4 regions of the Serratia montpellierensis genome follow, and region 3 is predicted to be linked to each of the others. Evidence: riboswitches for the same ligand, from Rfam matches in the RefSeq annotation. Region 3 holds a riboswitch; each other region holds the start of a gene.
What was found. A riboswitch is a leader RNA that binds a small molecule or an ion and turns the genes downstream of it on or off. The one in region 3 is predicted to bind thiamine pyrophosphate.
Positions count from the first base shown of each region.

Region 1: another riboswitch for thiamine pyrophosphate. It lies ahead of thiB (thiamine ABC transporter substrate binding subunit); the one in region 3 lies ahead of thiC (phosphomethylpyrimidine synthase ThiC).
Region 2: another riboswitch for thiamine pyrophosphate. It lies ahead of thiM (hydroxyethylthiazole kinase); the one in region 3 lies ahead of thiC (phosphomethylpyrimidine synthase ThiC).
Region 4: another riboswitch for thiamine pyrophosphate. It lies ahead of tenA (thiaminase II); the one in region 3 lies ahead of thiC (phosphomethylpyrimidine synthase ThiC).

Region 1 covers NZ_VOSN01000002.1:440,327-444,532, reverse strand. Annotated here, with positions in the region: gene sgrT (glucose uptake inhibitor SgrT) at 1-77, opposite strand, end outside; partial or broken gene sgrR (HTH-type transcriptional regulator SgrR) at 168-1,828, shown strand; TPP riboswitch at 1,866-1,984, shown strand; gene thiB (thiamine ABC transporter substrate binding subunit) at 2,042-3,028, shown strand; gene thiP (thiamine/thiamine pyrophosphate ABC transporter permease ThiP) at 3,004-4,206, shown strand, end outside.
Region 2 covers NZ_VOSN01000011.1:99,080-103,285, reverse strand. Annotated here, with positions in the region: gene FUU19_RS11810 (MFS transporter) at 1-74, shown strand, start outside; gene FUU19_RS11805 (class I SAM-dependent methyltransferase) at 51-731, opposite strand; gene FUU19_RS11800 (GNAT family N-acetyltransferase) at 833-1,258, opposite strand; TPP riboswitch at 1,401-1,497, shown strand; gene thiM (hydroxyethylthiazole kinase) at 1,533-2,324, shown strand; gene thiD (bifunctional hydroxymethylpyrimidine kinase/phosphomethylpyrimidine kinase) at 2,324-3,124, shown strand; gene FUU19_RS11785 (inhibitor of vertebrate lysozyme family protein) at 3,209-3,667, shown strand; gene gutQ (arabinose-5-phosphate isomerase GutQ) at 3,707-4,206, opposite strand, start outside.
Region 3 covers NZ_VOSN01000004.1:243,070-247,275, forward strand. Annotated here, with positions in the region: gene thiE (thiamine phosphate synthase) at 1-190, opposite strand, end outside; gene thiC (phosphomethylpyrimidine synthase ThiC) at 183-2,132, opposite strand; TPP riboswitch at 2,247-2,371, opposite strand; gene FUU19_RS05320 (Rsd/AlgQ family anti-sigma factor) at 2,411-2,914, opposite strand; gene nudC (NAD(+) diphosphatase) at 3,016-3,783, shown strand; gene hemE (uroporphyrinogen decarboxylase) at 3,822-4,206, shown strand, end outside.
Region 4 covers NZ_VOSN01000013.1:875,761-879,966, reverse strand. Annotated here, with positions in the region: gene FUU19_RS15945 (ABC transporter permease) at 1-758, opposite strand, end outside; gene FUU19_RS15940 (ABC transporter ATP-binding protein) at 755-1,495, opposite strand; gene tenA (thiaminase II) at 1,492-2,175, opposite strand; TPP riboswitch at 2,238-2,340, opposite strand; gene FUU19_RS15930 (LLM class flavin-dependent oxidoreductase) at 2,491-3,513, shown strand; gene FUU19_RS15925 (SDR family NAD(P)-dependent oxidoreductase) at 3,527-4,206, shown strand, end outside.

The DNA of each region.
Region 1 (4,206 bases), on a different contig from region 3:
CTCAGCCAGTCGGCGCGCTGGCGGCGCACCGCGCTGAAATAGCGCTGATAGAACTGCCTGGATAAGAAAGCTTTCATGATTACGCCCTCCCCTTTCATTGATGAAAATTATCGGCGTAATATAGGGAAAGATAAATTGACGAGTTGAGGCGGGAGCGTTCCTCTTTTATGTCCACGTCCAGATTGCAGCAACAGTTCATCCGCCTGTGGCAGCGCTGTCACGGTGAAACCACTGACACCACGCTGCAGGATCTGGCGGAGGTGCTCAGCTGCTCGCGGCGCCACGTGCGCTCCCTGCTGAGCGCCATGCAGCGGGAAGGCTGGCTCACCTGGCAGGCGGAGTCGGGGCGCGGCAAGCGTTCACGGCTTACCTTCCACTACACCGGCCTGGCGCTGCAGCAACAGCGGGCCGAGGAGCTGCTGGAGCAGGACCGCATCGATCAGCTGGTGCAGTTGGTGGGCGACAAAAACGTGGTGCGCCAGATGCTGCTGTCGCAGCTGGGTCGCAGCTTCCGCCAGGGTAAACACATCCTGCGGGTGCTCTACTACCGGCAGCTGTACAACCTGCTGCCCGGCTCGGCGCTGCGGCGTTCGGAGACCCATTTGGCGCGCCAGATCTTCAACGGCCTGACGCGCATAAATGAGGAAAACGGGGAACTGGAATCCGATCTGTCTCACCATTGGCAGGCGCTGACGCCGCTGCACTGGCGGTTTTATCTGCGCCCGGCAATCCATTTTCATCATGGCCGCGAGCTGGAGATGGCAGACGTCATCACTTCCCTCTCGCGTCTCACCTCGCAACCGCTGTTCTCGCATATCGAGAGCGTCACCTCGCCGACGCCGTTCGTTATCACGTGCATCTGCGCAGCCCCGATCACTGGCTGCCCTGGCTGCTGGGCAGCGTGCAGGCCATGATCCTACCGCACGAATGGCGCGAACTGCCGGATTTCGCCCGCCATCCGGTCGGCACCGGCCCCTACCGCGTGGTGCGCAACCTTCCCAGCCAGATGAAGATCCACGCCTTCGACGACTATTTCGGCTACCGGGCGCTTATTGATGAGGTCAATATCTGGGTGCTGCCGGAATTCTCCGAAGAGCTGGTGCACTCCGGCGTGCAGCTGCAGGGCAATGAAACCGGCAACAGCGAGCTGGAAAGCCGGCTGGAAGAAGGCTGTTATTTCCTGCTGTTCGATCAGCGATCCCCATTAGCGGCCGATCCTGCCATTCGCAGTTGGCTGTGCGAATTGATCAACCCCATTTCGCTGCTGAGCCACGCCGGGCCGCTCTACCAGCGCTATTGGTCGCCGGCGTACGGCCTGCTGCCGCGTTGGCACCACAACCGCACGCTGGCGCAGCAGCCCAAACCCGCGGGCCTGACCGAACTGACGATGACCCACTTCAATGAGCATTCGGAGTTTCACGCCATTCGCCAGGCGATCGAACCGCTGCTGGCGCAGCACGGCATCCGCCTGATCGTGCAAAGCGTGGATTACGCCACCTGGCACCAGGGCGACGCGCGCAGCGATCTGTGGCTCGGCAGCGCCAACTTCTATCTGCCGTTGGAGTTTTCGCTGTTCGCCACGCTGTACGAACTGCCGCTGATGCAGCACTGCATGAACGAGGATCTGGCGGAGGATGCGGCGCTGTGGCGCGCCAACCGCTTGCCGCTGGCCGAGTTCTGCCGGCGCCTGGTCAGCAACCACCAGCTGCATCCGCTGTTCCACCACTGGCTGCAGCTGCACGGCCAGCGCAGCATGCGCGGCGTGCGGATGAACACCCTGGGCTGGTTCGACTTCAAGTCCGCCTGGTTTGCCCCGCCGGAGGCATAAGCGCCTTTCGCCCAGGTCGGTTAATCTTTACAATAGCGCCGTCTCAACGGGGTGCGGAGAATAGGGCCGTGTGATAAGCCCGATTTTCCGCTGAGAGCACACCCGTCGAACCTGATCCGGTCAATACCGGCGGAGGGATTTGAGCCCAGCGAACCGGCGACGCCGCCTCGCCCCCTCAGATGCCCTTGCCCCCTTATTTTTCAGGAGTGCAACGTGGTCAAAAAATATCTGCCCTGCTTATTGCTGCTGTGCGCCGCGCCGGTGTTCGCCAAGCCGACGCTGACGGTATACACCTACGATTCCTTCGCCGCCGACTGGGGCCCAGGCCCGGCGGTGAAAAAAGCCTTCGAAGCCGAGTGCGACTGTGAACTGAAGTTCGTCGCGCTGGAAGACGGCGTCTCGCTGCTGAACCGCCTGCGCATGGAGGGCAAGAACAGCGCCGCCGACGTGGTGCTGGGGTTAGACAATAACCTGTTGCAGGCGGCGCAGCAAACCGGCCTGTTCGCGCCGAGCGGCGTCGACACCGCCAAACTGACGGTGCCGGGCGGCTGGCAGGATACGACCTTCGTGCCTTACGACTACGGATACTTCGCCTTCGTCTACAACAAAGAAAAACTGAAGAACCCGCCAAAAAGCCTGCAGGAGCTGATCAGCAGCGATCGCAACTGGAAGGTGATTTACGAAGATCCCCGCACCAGCACGCCGGGCCTCGGCCTGCTGCTGTGGATGCAAAAAGTGTATGGCGACAAGGCGCCGGCCGCCTGGCAGCAGTTAGCGAAAAAGACCGTCACCGTCACCAAAGGCTGGAGCGAGGCCTACGGCCTGTTCCTGAAAGGCGAAGGCGATCTGGTGCTCAGCTACACCACCTCTCCCGCCTATCACCTGATCGCAGAGAAAAAAGATCTCTATGCCGCCGCCATGTTCAGTGAAGGTCACTACCTGCAGGTGGAAGTGGCGGGCAAGCTGAAGGCCGCCAAACAGCCTGAGCTGGCGGAGCGCTTCATGCAGTTCATGGTGACGCCGGCGTTCCAGAACACCATCCCGACCGGCAACTGGATGTATCCGGTGATCAACACCCCACTGCCCGTCGGCTTTGAGCAGATGAACGTACCGCATACCGCGCTGCAATACAGCGCCGAAGAGGTGGCCACACAACGCGGTGGTTGGATCCGGGCATGGCAAACTGCCGTCAGCCGTTGATCCCCCGCTGGCTCTGGCCGGGGCTGCTGGCCGCCGGCGTGATCCTGCTGGTCGCCGCGCTGGCGATGGGCTCGCTGTGGCGCCATGCGCCGGACAGCGACTGGCGCGGCCTGTGGCAGGACAGCTACCTGTGGCACGTGGTGCGCTTCACCTTCTGGCAGGCGCTGTTGTCGGCGCTGATTTCGGTGCTGCCCGCCGTTCTGCTGGCGCGTGCGCTCTATCGCCGCCGTTTCCCCGGCCGGCAGCTGCTGCTGCGGCTGTGCGCCATGACGCTGGTGCTGCCGGTGTTGGTGGCGGTGTTCGGCCTGCTCAGCGTCTATGGCCGCCAGGGCTGGCTGGCGACGCTGTGCGGCTGGCTGGGCGTCGAGTATGGCTTCTCGCCCTACGGGCTGCAGGGCATTCTGCTGGCGCACCTGTTCTTTAACCTGCCGCTGGCCACCCGCCTGTTGCTGCAGGCGCTGGAGAACATTCCGGTGGAGCAGCGCCAGCTGGCCGCCCAACTGGGTATGAGCGGCTGGCAGCAGTTCCGCTTCGTCGAATGGCCGGCGCTGCGCCGCCAGATCCTGCCGAGCGGCGCGTTGATTTTTATGCTGTGCTTCGCCAGCTTCGCCACCGTGCTATCGCTGGGCGGCGGACCGCAGGCCACCACCATCGAACTGGCGATCTACCAGGCGCTGAGTTACGACTACGATCTGGGCCGCGCCGCCATGCTGGCGCTGATCCAGTTAAGCTGTTGTCTGGGGCTGGTGTTGATCAGCCAGCGCCTGAGCCAGGCGCTGCCGGTGGGCCATACCCACGCCCAACGCTGGCGCAACCCGGAAGACAGCCGGTGGCGACGCGTCGGCGATTTTCTGCTGATCGCCGCCGCGCTGCTCCTGCTGCTGCCGCCTCTGCTGGCGGTGATCGCCGACGGCGCCAATCAGGCCGTCGTCAGCGTGCTGCGCCAGCCGGTGCTGTGGCAGGCGCTGTTCACGTCGCTGCGCATCGCCCTCGGCGCCGGGCTGCTGTGCGTGGCGCTCACGATGATGCTGCTGTGGAGCAGCCGCGAGCTGAAGCTGCGGCAGCAGCTGCGCGGCGGCCAGGCGCTGGAGCTGAGCGGCATGGTGATCCTGGCGATGCCGGGCATCGTGCTGGCCACCGGCTTCTTCCTGCTGCTGAGCGATACGATCGGGCTGCCG
Region 2 (4,206 bases), on a different contig from region 3:
GCCTGAGCGCGTTGCTGTTTTGGCGGCTGACGCTGCGCGGGATGCCGCCCTCAGCGACGGCGGTGGAGCAGTGAAAGCTGGAAGCCCAGCGCACCGCACAACTGCTGAGGCGCGGTGAAGCCGCTTTCCGCCAGGAGGAGACGGCTGCGCGCCGCTGCCATCGGGTGCCAGTTGCGGCGGGTGCGTTCGATCACCTCCTGCGCCTGCGCCGCCGAATGCCCGGCGCTTTGCAGCCAATGTTGGTAGTGGCTGGCGGGCAGGCCATCCGGTTGATAGTCGAACAGCAGCAGCGGTGCGGCGGGGGAGAGGCGCTGCGCCAACTGCTGCAGGAAATCCAGTTTGGCGCCATCGTCGGCGATAAAGTGCAGCACCAATGAGCACACCGCCGCATCGTGGCGGGTTTGCGGCGCTTGTTGCAGCAAGGTGGGTTGGAAACTCACCCGTTGTGCATAACCCGCTGCTTCGGCCTTGGCGCGTGCGGCCGCCAGCATGCCGGCGGAGGGTTCCACGGCGCTGAAACGCCAGCTGGCGTTGGCGGCGGCCAGCGCCGTCAGTTCGCTGCCGGTGCCGCAACCGGCCAGCAACAGCGTGGTGTCATTCGGCAGCGTCTGCGCGAGCGTCGCCGTCAGCAGCGCCTGGGCAAACTGATAGCCGGGCACCAGGGTCAGAATGCGGCGATCGTAGTCCGCCGCCGCGGCATCGGGGAAGCGTGTATCCGTTTGGTATTGCATAACCTTCCTTGCCAAGTTCATTGAGAGAGACAAGGAAGGGTATGCTTAAATGATAATGAAATCCATTATCATTAATGAGTTCTGTGACGGGAAAGGCGGCGTTAGCGGGCCGGCGAATGCATCAGGTAATAATCTTCTTCGCCGTCGTTGCCGGTAGAGATGATGCGCCAGCCGTGTTTGCGGTAGAACGCCAGCGCCTTTTCATTCTTCACCAGGCATTTCAGCGAGCCGGTAGCGGTGAAGGTAGCTTCCGCCGCCTGCAGCAGCGCACTGCCGACGCCGCGCGGCGGCTGATGGGGATCGACATACAGGTTATGAATGAAGTTGTCTTCGCGGTAGACGGAGACGAATCCCAGCAGCGTGCCGCCGTCTTCCGCCACCCAAATCGCTTCGCCCAGCGTCGCGCCGTCGAAATCTTCCAACTGATAGTTTGAGGTATCGCGCCAGCCGAACGCCGCCTTGCGCGACGCCAGGTACAGCGTGCGCAGGAAGGGGCGATCGGTCTCTTGGTAGGGTCTTATCTGCATGGCATCTCCCGGTGGTTTGTGCTCACTATAGCGCATTGTGCAGCGTATGCCCGCTGAGCCTATTTATTCGCTTGTTTGTCCGCGCCGCCGCTGGCATGATCCCCTGCAGGGATTAACGCAACGTTGATCACAACCTATTGATTTTCATGACTCGGGGTGCCCTTCTACGTGAAGGCTGAGAAATACCCGTATTACCTGATCTGGATAATGCCAGCGTAGGGAAGTCACGGCCGCCCAGCCGGCGCCGCCTTCTTGAACGCCGGTTGGGAGGAATATGATCGCTCGACCTGATGCACTACCCGGCGCCCGCGCCGCGGCCTGTCTGACCCAATTCCAACAGCGGCCTCCGCTGATCCACTGCCTGACCAACGAAGTGGTGCAATCGCTGACCGCCAACGTGTTGCTGGCGCTCGGCGCTTCCCCGGCGATGGTAGTGGAGCCGCAAGAGGCGGCACAGTTCAGCGCGCTGGCCGACGGCCTGCTGATCAACGTCGGTACCCTCAATGCGCTGCGCGCCGAATCGATGCGGGCGGCGGTGGCCGCCGCCAATCAGGCCGGCAAGCCCTGGACGCTGGATCCGGTGGCGGTCGGCGCGCTCTCCTACCGCACCGCCTTCGCCAAACAGCTGCTGGACGAGAAACCGGCGGCGATACGCGGCAACGCCTCGGAAATCATGGCGCTCAGCGGGTTGCTGGCCAGCGGCCGCGGCGTGGACAGCGGCGACGATTCGCTGGCGGCATTGCCCGCCGCGCGTGAGCTGGCGCAGCGCAGCGGCGCGGTGGTGGCGGTCACCGGCGCGGTGGATTACGTCACCGACGGCCAGCGCGACTGGGCGATCGAAGGCGGTTCCCCGCTGATGACGCGGGTGGTGGGCACCGGCTGCGCGCTGTCGGCGGTGGCGGCGGCGTTTTGCGCCCTGCCGGGCGATCGCCTGGATAACGTGGCGACCGCCTGCCGAGTGATGTCTCACTGCGGTGGCCTCGCGGCCAGGCAGGCCGCCGGGCCGGGCAGCTTTACGCCGGCGTTTCTCGATGCCCTGTATCAGCTGCGTGGGGAGGATCTGTGATGAAACGCATTAACGCCCTGACCATCGCCGGCACCGATCCCAGCGGCGGCGCCGGCATTCAGGCCGATTTGAAGGCTTTCTCGGCGCTTGGCGCCTACGGCACCTCGGTGATCACCGCGCTGGTAGCGCAGAATACCCGCGGCGTACAGTCGGTGTATTACATCGATCCGGCGTTCGTCGCCGCGCAGCTGGACTCGGTGTTCAGCGACGTGCGTATCGACAGCGTCAAGATCGGCATGCTGGCCAACGCCGACATCGTGCAGGCGGTAGCCGAACGGCTGCGCCATTACCGTCCGGAATTCGTGGTGTTGGACACCGTGATGCTGGCGAAAAGCGGCGATCCGTTGCTGGCGCCGGAGGCGGTGGCGTCTATCCGGCGCGAGCTGTTGCCGCTGGTATCGATCATTACGCCGAACCTGCCGGAAGCGGCGGCGCTGCTGGCGTGCGCGCCGGCGGAAGATGAAGCGCAGATGCGCGAGCAGGGGCGGGCGCTGCTGGCGATGGGCTGCCGGGCGGTGCTGATGAAGGGCGGCCACCTGAGCGAAAGCGAGAGCCCGGACTGGCTGTTTACCGCAGAAGGCGAGCAGCGCTTTACCGCGCCGCGCGTCGCCACCCGCCATACCCACGGCACAGGTTGCACGCTCTCGGCCGCGCTGGCGGCGCTGCGCCCGCGCCATGCCGATTGGGCGGCCACGGTGGCCGCCGCCAAGGACTACCTGCAACAAGCGCTGCAACAGGCGGACACGCTGGAAGTGGGGCACGGCATCGGGCCGGTGCATCATTTTCACGCCTGGTGGTGAGTCAACTTTTTGCCGCAACCGTGGTCTGACTAGTTCAGGCCCGGTTTGACGGGCGAAACCTGATTTAACCTAGGGAGAAGGACTATGACGGGACACCAGGCGCTGCGTTGCGCCCTCTTCGGCGCACTGCTCAGCTTCAGCGCGGGCAGCTTTGCCCAGCAGATCGTCACCACGTCGGATTTGATTCAGCAGCCGGGGTATCAGGCCAGCTGGCAAAACATGGTGAAAGGCCAGGCGCGGATGCCGGGCTGGGCGCGCAAGGGCGTCGGCACCTCTACGCCGGCGCAGAATCTGAACTGGAAGGGCAAAGAGTATCTGGTCGGCAACCTGTGCAAGCCGCACGACTGCGGCAACAACTTTTTGATCGTGGCGTTCAGCGCGGACAAATCCCAGGCCTGGGGCGTGCGGGTGGAAGTGGAAGATCGGCCGGAAGCCGTCGATCATCCGAAGAAGTATGCCAAGTACCAGTGGCTCGGCAAGCCGAATGACGACATGAAAGCGCTGCTGAAGCAGCAGTTCGAGAACAATCCCGACTGGAAATGATCTGACCGGGGGCACCGGTGATGGTGCCCCCGGCGTTGATCAGCCGATGCCGGCCTGATGCAGATCGTGCAGGTTGAGCGCCCCCACCAGCACGCCGTCCATATCGACTACCGGAGCCGCGCTGATGTGCTGTTCGTGCAGCGCTTCCAGCGCCTCCCCGGCGCGCCACTGCTCCGGCAGCCGATAGCCGGGGCGGGTGATCGCCGGGCTGAGCGGATCCTGCAGGCTGTTGCCCTTCACCAGCCAGCGGCGCAGGTCGCCGTCGGTGAACACGCCCACCACCCGCTGCTGCGCGTCGCAGACCGCCACTAACCCGAGCCCGGTGCGGCTCAGCTCCAGCATCGCTTCCATTACGTTGGCGCTTTCGCTCACGCGCGGCAGGCGATCGCCGGTGCGCATCAGGTGATGCACGCGGTTCAGCAGGCGCGCCCCCAGGCTGCCGCCCGGGTGCGAGCGGGCGAAGTCTTCCGCGTTGAAACCGCGCTGGCGCATCAGCGCCATCGCCAGGGCATCGCCCATCATCAGCGTGTTGACCGCGC
Region 3 (4,206 bases):
AACGCTGGCCCAGCGCGATGGCGGCAGCGATATCCTCTTCGACCTGCTCGTCAGGCAGATCCTTGATGCGCAGCTGGATCGTGGTGACGCCGGCCTCCAGCAGGCGAGCGATCCATTCCACGCTGTCGACGACCGGGTAAAGCCCCAGCTTGTGGGGCGTAGCCGGGAAGGGGGTCGTGATATCAGTCATTGCTTGTCTCCTCTTGCAGGGTGCCGGCGCCGGCGCTGTGATACAGCTCGCTGCCGCGGGCGCGGAACTCGGCGGACATTTTCTCCATGCCGGTCAGCTGCACTTCTATCGGTTTGGCGGCCTCCTGGGCGGCGGCGTAGTCGCGCACCTCCTGCGAAATCTTCATCGAGCAGAATTTCGGCCCGCACATCGAGCAGAAGTGGGCGACCTTGCCGGATTCCTGCGGCAGGGTTTCGTCGTGATAGGCGCGCGCGGTGGCCGGATCGAGTGCCAGATTGAACTGATCTTCCCAGCGGAATTCGAAACGTGCCTTGGACATGGCGTTATCGCGGATCTGCGCGCCCGGATGGCCCTTGGCCAGATCGGCGGCGTGAGCGGCGATCTTGTAGGTGATCAGGCCCTGCTTGACGTCCTCTTTGTTCGGCAGGCCGAGGTGCTCTTTCGGCGTGACGTAACACAGCATGGCGCAGCCGAACCAGCCGATCATTGCCGCGCCGATGCCGGAGGTGAAATGGTCATAGCCCGGTGCGATATCGGTGGTCAGCGGGCCGAGAGTGTAGAACGGCGCTTCGTGGCAGTGTTCCAGCTCTTCGGTCATGTTGCGGCGGATCATCTGCATCGGCACGTGGCCCGGGCCTTCGATCATCACCTGCACGTCGTATTCCCAGGCAATTTTGGTCAGCTCGCCCAGCGTATGCAGTTCGGCGAACTGGGCTTCGTCGTTGGCGTCCTGAATCGAGCCGGGGCGCAGGCCGTCGCCGAGCGACAGCGAAACGTCGTAGGCGGCGCAGATCTCGCAGATTTCACGGAAATGCTGATAGAGGAAGTTTTCCTGATGGTGCGACAGACACCATTTGGCCATGATCGAGCCACCGCGTGACACGATGCCGGTCAGGCGTTTGGCGGTCATCGGCACGTAGCGCAGCAGCACGCCGGCGTGGATGGTGAAGTAGTCGACCCCTTGCTCCGCCTGTTCCAGCAGCGTATCGCGGAACATCTCCCAGGTGAGGTTTTCCGCCACGCCGTTGACCTTCTCCAGCGCCTGGTAGATCGGCACGGTGCCGATGGGCACCGGGCTGTTGCGCAGGATCCACTCGCGGGTTTCGTGAATATAGCGGCCGGTGGAGAGATCCATCACGGTGTCCGCGCCCCAGCGGGTGGACCACACCAACTTCTCCACCTCTTCTTCGATCGACGACGTGACCGCCGAGTTGCCGATATTGGCGTTCACCTTCACCAGGAAATTGCGGCCGATGATCATCGGCTCCGCCTCCGGATGGTTGATGTTGGCGGGAATGATGGCGCGGCCGGCGGCCACTTCCTGACGCACGAACTCCGGCGTGATGTTGTCCGGCAGGTTGGCGCCCCAGCCCTGGCCCGGATGCTGGTGGCGCAGCACCTCGCCGCGAATGCGTTCGCGCCCCATATTTTCACGGATGGCGATGAACTCCATCTCTGGGGTGACGATACCGGCGCGGGCGTAGTGCAGCTGGGTCACGCGCTGGCCCGGCAGCGCTTTGCGCGGCAGCGGCAGATGCTCGAAGCGCAGGTGATCCAACCCCTCGTCCGCCAGCCGCTGTTGGGTGAAGCCGGAGCTGGCGCCGCTTAGGGTGGCGGTATCGCCGCGCGCGTCGATCCAGCCTGCGCGCAGCTTGGCCAGACCGGCGTGCACGTCGAGCTTGGCCTGCGGATCGCCGTAGGGGCCGGCGGTGTCATACACCGGGATCGCCTCGTTGGGTTCATACTGCGGGTGGTCTTTGCTGCCGCCGAGCAGGGTCGGGCTGAGCTGAATTTCGCGCATCGGCACCTGGATATCGCTGCGCGAGCCCTGGAGATAGATGCGACGTGAGTTCGGGAAAGCCATGCCTTGCAGGGTGTCGATAAACTGCTGAGCGGCTTCGCGTTGCGCTTTACGGGCGCGCGGTGGATTAACGTTAGACATAGCAAGTTCCTACCAGTGTGTTGGATTGGGAAAGTTGCTTGTCTGGAGCTCGGAGGGAGTAATGATGGTGGCCGATAAGGCAGGGCACCCGCAAGGGGAAGGCCGTGCCTGTGGCGATAGATTACTCTTGTTCCCTTCGCGGGTATTAACCCGATCAGGTTCCGCGGATCCCGAATTAACGGTCTCAGCCTGGCTGATTCGATGAACAAATCAGGCGCTAGGCACTCCGACAAGATGCCCCCCAGTATAGGAGGGATAAGAAAAAAAACTATAAAATTTTAACGCGCCGGATCCAGCGCCTGGTCCGGCAGCGGTTGCTGTGCGGCTTCCGCTTCCAACTGGATCAGCTTATCTTCCAGCGCAAAGCGCGCCGCCAGCGTTTCGCCGATATCCGACAAGGCCTGGTGGAATTCCAGACAAACCTCCTGATCGATATCCACTTCGGTATAGCGATCGTGGAACGCCATGATCTGTTCGGTATTGGCCCACAGCTTGGGGTAGATGTTCACCGCCAGCGACATTTTCGGACTGGCTGCGCCTTCCACTTGTTTGATAATTCTGTCATAGATATGAAAATGCCCTGCGGAGAGGTAATCCACCAGGTTGTGGCAAAAGTTCTCCAGCGCTTTTTCATTCAGCGGCGTATGCTTTTCTTTATTCGGTTTGAGGCCTACCAGCGTGCAGTAGGCGACCAGCAACTGCTTGCGGGCTTGAAGCCATTGATCAACTAATTCATTACTACCGCCAACGCGCTGAGTCAGCCTTTCCAAACGGTTGAGCATGTTTGACTCCGTGTAAGTAACAAAAGTAACCGGTAAGTTATTAAAATGTAACAAAGCCGATTTGTAGAGTGCCAGTGAAGCTGAGGTTGTGCAACAACGATATGGAACTTGCATTAACGGGCAATGAAAACGGCTGGTGGATCGTCAGCCATGAAAGCAAACTTTGGTTACCGAACGGTGAATTGCCGTCGGGGACGGCCGCCGCCCTCGGGCTACAGGGCCACATGGCGCGCACCATCGGTGAATGGGAGGGGGCGCCGGTTTGGCTGGTGCGCCAGGCGATGCCGCGGGAGATGGGATCGGTGCGTCAGCTGTTGGATCAGGATCGCGGTCTGTTCCAGCTTGCCGGGCGCGGCGTTCAGTTGGCGGATTTCTACCGCTCTCATCGCTACTGTGGTTATTGCGGCCATGAAATGCACCTCAGCCGCTCCGAAAGCGCCTGCCTGTGCGGCCACTGCAAAGAACGGTATTACCCGCAGATTGCGCCCTGCGTGATCGTCGCCATTCGGCGCGACGATCAGATCCTGCTGGCGCAACACGTGCGCCATCGCGGTGGCATCCACACGGTGCTGGCCGGCTTCGTCGAAGTAGGCGAAACGCTGGAACAGGCGGTAGCGCGTGAAGTGATGGAAGAGAGCAATATCGAAATCAAGAACCTGCGTTACGTCACCTCACAACCCTGGCCGTTCCCGCACTCGCTGATGATGGCCTTTATGGCCGATTACCATCAGGGTGACCTTCGTCACGACCCCAAAGAGCTGCTCAACGCCGGCTGGTACCGCTACGACCAACTGCCGCTGTTGCCGCCGCCCGGCACCGTGGCGCGCCGGTTGATTGAGGACACCGTGGCGCTGTGCCGGGCAGAATAATGTACAATGGCCGGCAGATTATTAAGGGAGCCCCATAAATGACTGAGTTGAAGAACGATCGCTACCTGCGCGCGCTGTTGCGCCAGCCGGTGGATGTGACCCCCGTATGGATGATGCGCCAGGCCGGTCGTTATTTACCGGAGTACAAGGCGACCCGCGCCCAGGCCGGTGATTTCATGTCGCTGTGCAAGAACGCGGAGCTGGCCTGCGAGGTCACGCTGCAACCGCTGCGCCGCTATGCGCTGGACGCCGCCATCCTGTTCTCCGACATTCTCACCATTCCCGACGCCATGGGGCTCGGCCTGTACTTTGAAGCCGGCGAAGGTCCGCGTTTCAGTTCCCCCGTCACCTGCCGCGCCGACGTCGACAAGCTGCCGGTGTTCGATCCGGAAGTGGAGTTGGGCTATGTGATGAACGCGGTGC
Region 4 (4,206 bases), on a different contig from region 3:
TCCGGCGCCCAGGCGATCAGGCGCCGCAGCAGCGCATCTACCGCGGCCCACAGCAGCACGGTCATCAGCACCAAAATAAACAGCGCGGCGAAGCAGACGTCGGTCTGCATGCGCGCGTTGGCGTTAAGCATCACGTAGCCCAGACCTTCGGCCGAGCCGACCCATTCGCCGATGATGGCGCCGATCGGCGCGACGGCGGCGGCCATGCGCAGGCCGGAGCCGAAGGCCGGCAGCGCCGCCATCAGCCGCACGTGCCGCAGCTGCGCCCAGCGCGAAGCGCGCATCGTGCGCGCCAGATCGAGATAGTCGTTGTTGACCCGGCGCAGCCCGTCGAAAAAGGCCGACACCACCGGGAAGAAAATCACCAGCACCGCCATCGCCACCTTGGCGCTCATGCCGAAGCCGAACCACAGCACCAGCAGCGGCGCCAGGGCGAACACCGGTATCGCCTGGCTGGTGAGCACCAGCGGCATCAGCCAGCGCTGCAGCCGCGGCGAGAAGATCATGCACAGCGCCAGCGCCGCGCCGAGCATCACGCCCAGCACCAGCCCGCTGACGATCTCCGAAGCCGTGACCAGCGTGTGCCAGGCGAGATAGCCGCGCCCGTCCCACAGTGCCTGCGCCACCGTGCTCGGCGTGGGCAGCAGAAAGGCCGGAATGCCGCTTTGCGCCGCCAGCCACCACAGCAGCAGCAGCCCGGCAAACACCGTCAGCCCACGCCGCAGGCGGGTAAGCCCACGCTCTTTGGCAATCTTCATTGCGCGGCCCTCACCAGCTGTTGCAGCAGCTCGGCCTGGCTTTTCAGCAGGTCGGCGTCATCCGGCGCGCGCGGCGGTTGCCCGCTGATACGGTGGGTATCGTCGAGGCCCAGCGGCCAGGGCGACAGTACCAGCAGCCGGTGGCTCAGGCGGCAGGCCTCCATCGGATCGTGGGTGATCAGCAGCACAGTGTTTTGCGCCAGCAGTTCGGCGGCCAGGCTTTGGATCTCGGTGCGGGTAATGGCGTCCAATGCGGAGAAGGGTTCGTCCATCAGCACGATCGGCTGGCGTTCGTAGAGCGTGCGGGCGATGGCGGCGCGCTGGCGCATGCCGCCGGACAGCGCGGCGGGCAGGCTGCGGCCATGCGCGGCCAGGCCTACGCGTTCGAGCAGATGCGCCACCCACGCCCGATCCGCCACTTCGCCGCGCAGCCGCGAGCCGAGGGCGACGTTCTCTTCGACGGTCAGCCACGGGTAGAGCAGGTCTTTTTGCCCCATGTAGGCGATGCGCCCGGCGATCGGCAAACCGTCGCTGCCGGTCACCGTACCCGAACTGGCCTGCGCCAGGCCGGCGATGATCTTCAGCAGGCTGGTTTTGCCGGCGCCGCTGGCGCCGAGCAGGGCGACGAAGCTGCCGCCGGCGATGTCGAAGCTCAGCCGGTCGAAGACGATTTGCTGACCGAAACGCAGGCTGAGATCCCGCACCTGGATGCCGGGCGGGAGAAGCGGGGAGATCATGAAGCGTTCAGCCCCATCTGCCAAAATGCCGATTCCAGCTGGGTGGCGGTGGTGAAAATCTGCGCCAGCTCGGTGAGGCGGCTTTGCGCGCCGCGCTGGTGGCCGACGGTCTCGAGCAGCTCGATGGCGGCACGCACGCCGGCCAGATAGCCCTCGTCGCCGTAGTTGCGGATCCAGGAGGCGTAAGGATTGCCCTCCATCTTGGTGGCGGGATCGTGCAGCAGCCGCAGGCCGATTTCGGCATAGCCGGCCACGCAGGGCAGCAGGCCGGCCAGCAGGTCGAGGGCGTCGCCGGCATGGCCGATATCCAGCACGTAACGGGTGTAGTTCATGGTCTCCGCCGCTTCCGGCTGGGCGGCGATCTGCGCTTCGCTCAACCCCCATTCGGCGCAGTAGGCCACGTGCAGCGGCAGTTCGGCGACGATGCCGTTGAGCGAGGCGGTGGCGGCGCGCATCTCCGGCAGGGTGCGCAGCTTGCTGACCAGCAGCGCGTAGGCGCGGGCGAAGTGCAGCAGGAACAGATAGTCCTGGGTCAGGTAGCGGCGAAAAGCGCGTTCAGGCAAGGTGCCGGCGGCCAGCTGCTGCAGAAACGGGTGATCGACGTAATCTTGCCAGTGGCTGCCGGCATGGTGGCGCAGCCGGCCGTAAAGACCGCTTTCGAACAGGGTAGTGATGGACATGGGACCTCCTTGAGTCAGTGGAGATCCGGGCACGCTGGGGTATGAACAGGCAACGGGTGAGAGCGTTGTTGCCTAACCGTCCCTTCGCTGGCATGACCCAGATCAGGTTCAAAGGGTTCGGCTTGCGCCATCTCAGCCCGTAACAGGACACCCCTCGGAGCTGCTTGTTATACGACATTTGTTTTTTGATTACAATCGCCGGGCGGCGCGGCGGCAATCGGTTCGTTTAGTGCGATCGGGGGCGATTTTGCTGGCGCAGAGCGCGCGATTTTTGTCACTGTAGGCCGATGATTTTGCCTTTGAGGACGATTCCCGATGAAAAAAATTGGTTTTCTCTCGTTTGGCCACTGGTCGCCTTCCGCCCAGTCCGGCACCCGTTCCGCGGCGGATGCGCTGCTGCAGTCTATCGATCTGGCGGTCGCCGCCGAAGATCTGGGGGCGGACGGCGCCTATTTTCGCGTACACCATTTCGCGCGCCAACTGGGGTCGCCGTTCCCACTGCTGGCCGCCATCGGCGCCAAAACCCAACGCATCGAGATCGGCACCGGCGTGATCGACATGCGTTATGAAAATCCGCTGTACATGGTCGAAGACGCCGGCGCGGCGGATCTGATCGCCGGCGGGCGGCTGCAGCTCGGCATCAGCCGCGGCTCGCCGGAGCAGGTGATCGATGGCTGGCGCTATTTCGGCTATGCCCCGGCCGACGGCGAGACCGACGCAGACATGGCCCGCCGCCATACCGAAGTGTTCCTGGAAGCGCTGCGCGGCGAAGGGTTCGCCGAACCCAATCCGCAGCCGATGTTCCCGAATCCGCCCGGGCTGCTGCGGCCGGAGCCGTTTTCCGCCGGGCTGCGCGACCGCATCTGGTGGGGCGCCGGTTCCAATGCCACCGCCGTCTGGGCGGCGAAGCTCGGCATGCACCTGCAAAGCTCGACGCTCAAGAACGACGAGACCGGCGAACCCTTCCACATCCAGCAGGCCAAGCAGATCCGCGCCTACCGCGCCGCCTGGCAAGAGGCCGGCCACGCGCACGAGCCACGGGTTTCCGTGAGCCGCAGCATCTTCGCGCTGGTGGACCAGCGGGATCGCAACTACTTCGGCGGCGGCGGCAAGGAGGGCGATCAGCTGGGGTATATCGACGCGCAGACCCGAGCGATTTTCGGCCGCAGCTATGCCGCCGAGCCGGACGTGCTGATCAAGCAGCTGGCACAGGACGAGGCCATTGCCGAAGCGGATACGCTGCTGCTGACCGTGCCTAACCAGCTGGGCGTGGATTACAACGCCCACGTCATCGAATCGATTTTAACCCATGTCGCGCCGGCGCTCGGCTGGCGCTAAACGGAGGAGTGGCATGTCACGCATTTTCATTACCGGTTCGGTAGACGGGCTGGGCCGCGCCGCCGCGCAAACGCTGTTGGACGAAGGGCATCAGGTGATTCTGCATGCGCGTGAGCCCGGCCGTCTGGACGCGGTGCGCGATCTGTTGGATCGCGGCGCTCAGGCGACGATCGGCGATCTGTCCGATGTACAGCAGATCCGGCAGCTTGCCGAGCAGGTCAATCGCCTCGGTCGTCCGGACGCGGTGATCCACAATGCCGGCATGTTTACCGGGCCGCAGGTGATGCCGGTGAACGTCATAGCGCCCTATCTGCTGACGGCCCTGATCGAACGCCCCACGCGTATCGTCTACCTGAGCAGCAGCATGCACTTTGACGGCGTGGCGGAACTGAACGGCGTGGATTGGCTTGGCGGCGCCGCAGGCTCTTATTCGGACAGCAAACTGTTCGTCACCGCGCTGGCCGCCGCCGTGGCGCGCCTGTGGCCTGACGTGATCAGCAGCGCGGTCGATCCCGGTTGGGTGCCGACAAAAATGGGCGGCGCGGACGCGCCCGACGATCTGGCGCTGGGGCATGTGACGCAGGCGTGGCTGGTGAGCAGCGATGAACCGCAGGCCTTGGCGTCCGGCGGCTATTGGCACCATCAGCAGCGCCTCGAACCCCACGCGGCGGTACACGACGAGGCGTTTCAAAC